3 regions of the Pseudomonas sp. GW821-FHT01C01 genome follow, and region 2 is predicted to be linked to each of the others. Evidence: predicted binding sites of a transcription regulator. Region 2 holds the regulator's gene; each other region holds the start of a gene.
The links. Region 2 encodes sigma-54, which starts transcription at its own class of promoters, with help from an activator protein. Its sites were predicted from a motif close to ANTGGCATNNANNTTGCTNT; they were not measured.

Region 1: the regulator sigma-54 is predicted to act here: its motif matches at 1,857-1,876, upstream of AC07XF_RS08710 (flagellar basal body rod protein FlgF).
Region 3: the regulator sigma-54 is predicted to act here: its motif matches at 2,003-2,022, upstream of AC07XF_RS25105 (circularly permuted type 2 ATP-grasp protein).

The regions. Positions count from the first base shown of each region.
Region 1 is NZ_JBWKXF010000009.1:32,378-35,637, reverse strand. It holds gene flgH (flagellar basal body L-ring protein FlgH) at 1-179, opposite strand, end outside; gene flgG (flagellar basal-body rod protein FlgG) at 231-1,016, opposite strand; gene AC07XF_RS08710 (flagellar basal body rod protein FlgF) at 1,062-1,802, opposite strand; gene AC07XF_RS08705 (sigma-54-dependent transcriptional regulator) at 2,067-3,260, opposite strand, start outside.
Region 2 is NZ_JBWKXF010000028.1:61,342-64,601, forward strand. It holds gene ptsN (PTS IIA-like nitrogen regulatory protein PtsN) at 1-167, opposite strand, end outside; gene hpf (ribosome hibernation-promoting factor, HPF/YfiA family) at 180-488, opposite strand; gene AC07XF_RS17800 (RNA polymerase factor sigma-54) at 563-2,056, opposite strand; gene lptB (LPS export ABC transporter ATP-binding protein) at 2,240-2,965, opposite strand; gene lptA (lipopolysaccharide transport periplasmic protein LptA) at 2,965-3,260, opposite strand, start outside.
Region 3 is NZ_JBWKXF010000059.1:4,629-7,888, forward strand. It holds gene speE (polyamine aminopropyltransferase) at 1-710, shown strand, start outside; gene AC07XF_RS25095 (hypothetical protein) at 907-1,140, shown strand; gene AC07XF_RS25100 (ribonuclease E inhibitor RraB) at 1,351-1,695, shown strand; gene AC07XF_RS25105 (circularly permuted type 2 ATP-grasp protein) at 2,055-3,260, shown strand, end outside.

The DNA.
Region 1 (3,260 bases), on a different contig from region 2:
CTGTAAAGGTTCTGTTCGAAACCGGCCTGATAGATCGAGCCGTTGTTCGCGGCCGCCGGCAACGGCGTGCGCGGCAACACCGGAGCGTAGTAAGGGTCATTCGGCTTGGGCGTCGCAGGAACGCAACCTGCGAGCGCGGTGATCCCACTCAGTGCCAGAACAGATACATAGCGATTCATGACCCTACCTCACGGTGTTGCAGGCAGCCTCATGGCCGCCTCATAGACTGATTACAGATTCTGCGTTACGAACGAGAGCATCTGGTCGGCGGTGGAGATCACCTTGGAGTTCATCTCGTAGGCACGCTGGGTGGTGATCATGTTGACCATCTCCTCAACGGTGCTGACGTTGGACGTTTCCAGGGTGTTCTGCAGCATGGTGCCGAAACCGTTCAGGCCCGGTGTGCCGACCTGTGGCGCGCCACTGGCAGCGGTTTCCAGAAACAGGTTGTTGCCCACGGCCTGCAGGCCCGCCGGGTTGATGAAGTCGGCGGTTTGCAAGTTGCCGATCACCTGGGCAGCCGGGTTGCCGGCAACGGTGATGGACACAGTGCCGTCGCGGCCGACCGTGAAGGTCTGCGCGTCGTTCGGAATGACAATGGCCGGCTCCAGGGCAAAGCCGCTGGCGTTGACGATCTGGCCGTTGGAGTCCAGGTGGAACGTACCGTCACGGGTGTAGGACGTGGTGCCGTCCGGTTGCAGGATCTGGAAGAAACCGCGACCGTCGATGGCCATGTCCAGTGGCTGCTCGGTGGTTTGCAGGCTACCGGCGGTGAAGTTTTTCTGGGTGCCGACGATGCGCACACCGGTACCCAGTTGCAGACCCGACGGCAGTTCGCTGTCCTGGGTCGACTGGGCGCCTGGTTGACGCTTGATCTGGTAGAGCAGGTCCTGGAACTCGGCGCGGTCACGTTTGAAACCCGTGGTCGACACGTTGGCCAGGTTGTTGGAAATGGTGGTCAGGTTGGTGTCCTGGGCGGACAGACCTGTTTTGGCAACCCATAGAGCCGGAAGCATTCGATTCTCCTCGTGCGCCTGTTTTACGGCGCGACGTTCTGGTAATTAGCTGATCTGCAAGACCCGAGCCATGGCCTGGTCATCGTCTTTGGCGGTGTTCATCATCTTGATGTGCAGCTCGAACTGCTTGGACAAGGCCAGTACCGAGGTCATCTCTTCCACGGCATTGACGTTGCTCGACTCGAGGAACCCGGACACCAGCTTGACGTTGGCATCGGCCTGCGCCGGCTTGCCGTCCTTGGTGTGGATCGAACCGTCCAGGCCCTTGGTCATGTTCTTGAAGTCCGGGTTGACCAGCTTGATGCGGTCGACTTCAGCCATCACCCGCGGCCCTTCGCCCATCGCGCGGATGCTGATGGTGCCGTCCTCACCGACTTCGATCTGCTGCTCGGGCGGCACGGCAATCGGCCCGCCATTGCCCATGACCGGCATGCCGTTGCCGGCGCGCAGCACGCCCAGGGCGTCAACGTTCAGGCTGCCGGTGCGCACATAGCTTTCACCGCCATCGGGATTCTGTACGGCAATCCAGCCGTTGCCTTGCACGGCAACGTCGAGGTCGCGACCGGTTTCCACCAGTGAGCCCGGAGAGAAATCGGTGGCCGGGCGTTCGGACATGGCAAACGCACGCGCCGGAAAGCTGTCACCGAACACCGGCATCGAACGGGCCTGCTCCAGGTCTTTCTGGAAGCCGTTGGTGGAGATGTTCGCGAGGTTGTTGGCATGAGCCTTTTGCGCCAGTGCATTCTGGCTGGCGCCGGTCATTGCCACATAAAGGTACTTGTCCACACTCTTTCCTCTGCCTGCCGGACGTTTGCCGTCCACTGCTGTACTGCTGAGCCATAAGCAATTTGCAGACCAACTTGTTTTCGGCGGTGCGAGGCCCGGCAAACAGGGGACTTGGAGGATTCAGAGGGGATTTGTGATTTGTATCAGAGACGAAAAACCGGCGGTGTCATGCCGCTTACGGCAAACGTCGACCTTAAGAGTTCGCCGAAACCTCTGTAGCAGCTGCCGAGCCTGCGAGGCTGCGTTCGGCAGCTGCTACAGGACCTAGGCGATACCCGACTCTTTGCCAACGTCGTACTCACGCAACTTGTTGGCAATGGTGGTGTGGGAAACACCGAGTCGCTTGCCCAGTTGCCGACTGCTCGGATGCTCGGAATACAGCCGTTCCAGCACAGCCTTCTCGAAACGCCCGACGATCTCGTCCAGCCCGCCTTCCAGCGAAAAATCGCCAAGGGGCTGACGCACGCCGTAATCCGGCAGACGAATGTGCTCGGCCTTGACCGTGCCGCCGTCGCACAGGGAAACCGCCTGGAACAACACGTTCTCCAGTTGCCGCACGTTACCGGGCCAATGGTAATGACTGAGCCGCTCCATGGCTGCCGGGGCGAGTTTGGGCAACGGGCATCCGATCTGCCGACTGGCCTGATCGAGGAAGTGCTCCACCAGCGGCGTCAAGCCGTCGAGGCACTCGCGCAACGGCGGGATGTGCAGCGACAACACATTCAAGCGGTGATACAGGTCCTGGCGGAACTCGCCGCGCGCGCACAACTCGGACAGGTCGACCTGGGTCGCGCAAATGACCCGCACATCGAGGTAGACCTCTTCATCGCTGCCCACACGACGGAAGCAACCGTCCTGCAGGAAGCGCAGCAATTTCACCTGTAAGCGCGGGCTCATTTCCCCGACGCCATCGAGAAACAGCGTACCGCCCGCCGTCAGCTCCAGCAGCCCGAGCTTGCCTTCGGCCCGCGCGCCTTCGAAAGCACCCGGGCCATAACCGAACAATTCCGTCTCGGCCATCGACTCCGGCAGACCGGCGCAATTGAGCGCCATCAATGGCGACTGCCCCCGAGGACTGGCCAAATGGCAGGCCCGCGCCAGCAACTCTTTGCCGGTGCCGGTTTCCCCTTCTATCAATAGCGGTGCATCCAGCGGCGCCATGCGTCGCGCTTCGCGTACAACAGCGGCCATCACTTTCGAACTTTGGAAAATGCTGTCGAAGCCACGCAATTCTTGCTTGCGCACGTTATAGATGCGTTCGCCCACCCGATCGGCGCGATGCAATGTCAGCACCGCACCGGCCATGGCCTCACTGTCGTCATGTTCCGATTGCAGCGGCGCGATGTCGGCCAGGAACACGTCCCCTTTGACCTTGACCCGCAGCCCGTTGATCCGCGACTTGTTGGCGCGCACCAGTTCCGGCAGATCGAAATCTTCGGCGTACCGCGACAGGGGAAT
Region 2 (3,260 bases):
CCGAGTTTTTCACGGGCAATCAGCGCCTCGAAGACATCTTGCATCTCCAGAGCCGGCACTTCGCGGGCGATCAGATTGGCAATTTGTTCGAGGGCTTTCTTTTTACTGCCGCCCGGCACGTTCACGAGGGAACGGCCGGGGGTCAGGATACTTTCAAGTCGGATCATGGGTTGGGAGTGTTAACGACCGGTTGCGCCCTGAAGGAGGCTCTGGGTCTTTTCCTTATGCTTTTTGAGTTGTTTATCCAGCTTGTCGGTGAGTGCGTCGATCGCGGCGTACATATCGGTATGTTCCGCGTTTGCGACCACTTCATTTCCGGGAATATGCAGCGTGGCTTCGATTTTCTGCTTCAGTTTTTCGACGGTCATCGTGACCTGCACATTAGTGATCTTGTCGAAATGTCGCTCCAATCGTTCGAGTTTTTCGCCGATGTAGGTGCGAAGAGGTTCGGTCACTTCCAGTTGGTGTCCACTGATGTTGACTTGCATACAGCTTCTCCTTCGTTGCCAGTGCATAAAGCGGTAGATCAGATGATCTACCACTGGAACGCTGTGGCGTGGCCCTACATCAACCGCTTGCGTTCGCTCGAAGGCGCGATCCCGAGGGATTCGCGGTACTTGGCGACGGTGCGGCGGGCCACCTGAATGCCTTGTGCCTCCAGTAAACCAGCGATCTTGCTGTCACTCAACGGCTTTTTCTGATTTTCCGCGGCAACCAGTTTTTTGATGATCGCGCGGATCGCTGTGGACGAGCATTCGCCGCCTTCGGAGGTGCTTACATGACTGGAGAAAAAGTATTTGAGTTCATAAATGCCCCGGGGGGTGTGCATGAACTTCTGGGTGGTCACCCGTGAAATCGTCGACTCATGCATGCCGACCGCTTCGGCGATGTCATGCAGGACCAGCGGCTTCATGGCTTCGTCGCCATATTCGAGGAAGCCGCGCTGATGCTCGACGATCTGGGTGGCCACTTTCATCAGGGTTTCATTACGGCTTTGCAGGCTCTTGATGAACCAGCGGGCCTCCTGCAACTGATTGCGCATGAATGTGTTGTCGGCGCTGGTGTCGGCGCGGCGCACGAAACCGGCGTACTGGGCGTTGACCCGCAGCCGTGGCACCGACTCCTGATTCAGCTCCACCAGCCAGCGCTCGTTGTCCTTGCGCACGATAACGTCAGGAACGACGTACTCGGCTTCGGTGGACTCGATCTGCGAGCCAGGACGCGGGTTGAGGCTCTGGACCAGCTCGATGACCTGGCGCAGTTCATCTTCCTTGAGCTTCATGCGGCGCATCAACTGGCTGTAGTCGCGGCTGCCAAGCAGGTCGATGTAATCGGTGACCAGGCGCTTTGCCTCGGCCAGCCAAGGGGTCTTGGCGGGCAGCTGACGCAACTGCAGCAGCAGGCATTCGCCCAGGTTGCGGGCGCCGATGCCGGCGGGCTCGAATTGCTGGATGCGGTGCAGGACCGCTTCGATTTCGTCCAGTTCGATGTCCAGTTCCGGATCGAAGGCTTCGAGGATCTCCTCGAGGGTTTCATCCAGGTAGCCCTGATTGTTGATGCAGTCGATCAGGGTCACGGCGATCAGGCGATCGGTGTCGGACATCGGAGCCAGGTTCAGTTGCCACAGCAAGTGGCTTTGCAGGCTTTCGCCGGCCGAGGTGCGGGTGGTGAAGTCCCACTCGTCATCATCATTGCTGGGCAGGCTGCTGGCGCTGGTCTGGTAAACGTCTTCCCACGCGGTGTCGACGGGGAGTTCGTTGGGAATGCGCTCGTTCCAGTCGCCCTCATCGAGGTTGTCAACCGTCGGGGCGCTTTCCTGGTAGGAGGGTTCCTGGATGTCAGTGTTGGGCTTTTGTTCGGTGTTGTCGGCCAAGGGGTCGGAATTGTCGAAGTCGTCGCCTTCTTCCTGGCGTTCGAGCATCGGATTGGACTCCAGGGCCTCCTGGATTTCCTGTTGCAGGTCCAGGGTCGACAATTGGAGCAGGCGGATGGCCTGTTGCAGCTGCGGTGTCATCGTCAGCTGCTGGCCCATTCTCAAGACTAGCGATGGTTTCATGGCAGGGGCTTAACACCTTATTCGCCGGCGCGCATGCGCCATCCACTACAGGGCGCCGGAGCGCCAAACATAAGCAAATTATATGCCCGAAACTGAAGTGTTTGCCTAGAGCGCTGTAACAATAAAAACCTGTTGATTTTTATCGCTACAGCGGTCTGGCATTCGCCATGACTGCTTCAGCGCTTACAGGCGGAACTCATGGCCCAGGTACACTTCCTTGACCAGGTCGTTGGCCAGGATGGTTTCGGCGTCACCTTCGGCGATCAACTGGCCGTCGTTGACGATATAGGCCGTTTCGCAGATATCCAGGGTTTCACGAACGTTGTGGTCCGTGATCAGCACGCCAATGCCTTTGGCCTTGAGGTGGTAAATGATCTGTTTGATGTCGCCGACCGAAATCGGGTCCACGCCGGCGAAAGGTTCGTCGAGGAGGATGAATTTCGGGTTGGTGGCCAGGGCGCGGGCGATTTCCACGCGACGGCGCTCACCACCGGACAGGCTCATGCCGAGGTTGTCGCGGATGTGGCTGATGTGGAATTCCTGCAACAGGCTTTCCAGTTCCTTGCGACGACCGGCCTTGTCGAGTTCCTTGCGGGTCTCGAGGATGGCCATGATGTTGTCGGCCACCGACAGTTTGCGGAAGATCGATGCTTCTTGCGGCAAGTAGCCGATACCGGCGTTCGCGCGACCGTGCATCGGCTGGTGGCTGACGTCCAGGTCATCGATCAGGACGCGGCCCTGGTCGGCCTGTACCAGGCCGACGATCATGTAGAAGCAGGTAGTCTTGCCGGCGCCGTTGGGGCCAAGCAGGCCGACGATCTGACCGCTGTCGATGGACAGGCTGACATCACGCACGACCTGGCGGCTCTTGTAGCTCTTGGCCAGATGCTGAGCTTTCAGAGTTGCCATTACTGGGCCTTTTGCTCGTCGGTTTTCTTTTTCGGCTGGATCACCATATCGATGCGCGGGCGCGACTCGGTCACCTTGCTGCCGGTTGCGCGACCGGCGCTGGCGAGCTTCTTGACCGTGTCGTAGACGATTTTTTCGCCTTGGGTGACGTTGTTGTCCTTGTCGACAACTTTGGCCTTGTCGATCAGTACGACGCGGTTTTGCGCGGCGTGATACTGGATGGTCACGCCCCAGCCCTGAACAGGCTTGGTATCGCCAGCCGTTTGCAATTGCTCGAAGTACGCCAGGTTGCCCA
Region 3 (3,260 bases), on a different contig from region 2:
AGACCACCGAAGCCGACGAATTCATCTACCACGAAATGCTCACCCACGTGCCGATCCTCGCCCATGGCACCGCCAGGCGCGTGTTGATCATTGGCGGCGGCGATGGCGGCATGTTGCGTGAAGTGGCCAAGCACCGCAGTGTCGAGCACATCACCATGGTCGAGATCGACGGCACCGTGGTCGACATGTGCAAGGAGTTCCTGCCGAACCACTCCAAGGGTGCATTCGATGATCCACGCCTGAACCTGGTGATCGACGACGGCATGCGTTTTGTCGCCACCACCACTGAAAAATTCGACGTGATCATTTCCGACTCCACCGACCCGATCGGGCCGGGCGAAGTGCTGTTCTCGGAAAACTTCTACCAGGCCTGCCATCGCTGCCTGAACGAAGGCGGCATCCTGGTGACCCAGAACGGCACGCCGTTCATGCAGATCGAAGAAGTGAAGACCACCGCCGGTCGCCTGCGCAGCCTGTTCCCGGACTGGCACTTCTACCAGGCTGCCGTGCCGACCTACATCGGCGGCTCGATGACCTTCGCCTGGGGCGCGACCAATACCGCTTATCGCAAGTTGTCCCGCGAAACCCTGCAACAGCGCTTCACGGGCAGCGGCATCATCACCCGCTACTACAATCCTGAAATCCACATCGGTGCCTTCGCCTTGCCGCAATACGTGTTGCAGGCGGTGAACAAGCCAAGCAACGACTGATCTTTCAGTCCACGCACCAAACCTGTGGGAGCGGGCTTGCTCGCGAAGAAGGCGTGTCAGTTGACAGAGTTGCTGGCTGACACACCCTTTTCACGAGCAAGCCCGCTCCCACACTGAATTGCGGCGGAACAATTAGCCAGCTAACAAGGTCGAGATAGATGTAAGCCCATCCATGGGTTTTATCGAGGAGGCAGCAATGCAAAAGTGGAAGGTCACTTTCGTGGATGATCATGGCGAAACTGTCGACGAGGTCTTCGAGTGCAATGAGCGCCCGGACAACGAGCGCGCCGCCAAGCTCATCAAGGCCCGGTTTCTTCCTGTCGCCGCCGAACTGGATCTGAACGATCTGGAGGGGCGGACCGCCGATGCATGCGTCAAAGAACTCAAGTTTCAGAACAGCATTCAAATCCTCGGTATTTCTCCAATCTGAACGACACCTGTCGCATTCACATCCAGACCTTGGCAGAGGCTCTATCTTGAGGCTACTCTGCAAGCGAGATCAGCGATTGAATCGCTAAGGTCTGGTCTTGTCAGCTCCATGCTTGTTTCCCGCCGGCTCATTGGTTGCCGTCGCTCGCGCTGTTCGGTTGCGGGTGAGGGAGTACGGAAAGTCTATCCATCGTTTTGAGGAGGACGTTTCATGAGCACAGCCTATCAAGAAGACATCAGCAGCAGCGTGCTGCGCCGCATGAAAGAAGGCGGTTTTGACTTTTCGCGGTTTCATCCCATCGAGTTCTACGCCATTTTCCCGGACGAGGAGCGGGCACGCAGGGCGGCAGGTCATTTCCACCGTGGTGAATCCCTGAATGCGCAAGTCAGTGTGCGCGACGATGGCGCCTGGGCGCTGGAGTTGAGCAAAGTCATGTATGCCACCTACGACGACATCGGCGACTTCGAACAGGGTTTTGAAGCGGTAGTCGAGCCGTTGGGCGGCATTATCGAAGGCTGGGGTGTGAAACAGGAGGTACGAGGGCGACTCGCATAACCTTATGAACAGTGACAACCGGCAATGACGGCTGACCTTCGGGTTGGCCGTTTTCATTTTCGCCGCCAGGAAATTGAACACGACCCCTGTAGGAGCTGGCTTGCCAGCGAAAGCGTCCTCCTTGAGCAACACATGACTTAACGACCCCTTCGCCGGCAAGCCGGCGCCTACAGGCTATGCTGGTGATAGGCGAACACCACGCCTTGCAATGAAGCGGGGGCGATCAGGTTGGGGCATTTACCGCACAGGATTGGTGCGGTGCGTGCGCAGTGATTATCCAACTGATTGATATCAAAGCGTTTATGCCGCTGGCACGGGCCTTGCGAAGGTCTGGACGTCCGAGTGACAAGGAGTACGGCATGATCCGCACCTATTTTGATGAGATGTACGATGCCGGCGGCCAGGTCCGCCCGCATTATCGGGAGTTTGCCCGTTGGCTGGCCGAGACGCCTGACGAGCTTCTGGCACAACGGCGACGCGAGGCCGATCTGTTGTTTCATCGCGCCGGGATTACCTTCACGCTCTACGGGGACGAGCAGGGCACAGAGCGCCTGATTCCATTCGATACCATCCCCCGCAGCATCCCCGCCAGCGAATGGCGGATTGTCGAGCGGGGCTGCATCCAGCGGGTCAAGGCGTTGAACATGTTCCTCGCCGACCTCTATCACGAGCAGCGCATCATCAAGGCCGGGATCATTCCGGCCGAGCAGGTGCTGGCCAACGAGCAGTACCAGTTGGCAATGCAGGGCCTGGATCTGCACCGCGATATCTATTCGCACATCTCCGGTGTCGACCTGGTGCGCGACGGCGACGGCACCTACTACGTGCTCGAAGATAATCTGCGTACACCGAGCGGCGTCAGCTACATGCTCGAAGACCGCAAGATGATGATGCGCCTGTTCCCCGAACTGTTCGCGGCGCAACGCATCGCCCCTATCGACCATTACCCGAACCTGCTGCTCGACACCCTGAAAAGCTCAAGTCCCATCGATAACCCGAGCGTGGTGGTGCTGACGCCGGGGCGCTTCAACAGTGCGTTCTTCGAGCATGCGTTCCTGGCGCGGGAAATGGGCGTGGAACTGGTCGAGGGCGCTGACCTGTTCGTGCGAGACGACAAGGTCTACATGCGTACTACAGACGGGCCGAAAGCGGTCGACGTGATTTATCGTCGCCTTGACGACGCCTTCCTCGATCCTCTGGCCTTCAACCCGGAATCGATGCTCGGCGTGCCAGGGCTGCTGTCGTCCTATCGTTCCGGCAACGTGGTGCTGGCCAATGCCATCGGCACCGGGGTGGCGGACGACAAGTCGGTGTATCCGTTCGTTACCGACATGATCCGTTTCTACCTTGATGAAGAACCGATCCTGAAGAACGTGCCGACCTGGCAATGCCGCAATCCATCTGAGCTGTCCCACGTCCTGGCCAATCTTCCAGAACTGGTGGTCAAGGAAACCCAGGGCTCCGGCGGGTACGGAATGCTGGTGGGGCCGGCGGCGACGGCGGCGGAAATCGAAGCCTTTCGTGCGCGGATCATCGCCAAGCCCCATGCGTACATCGCGCAACCG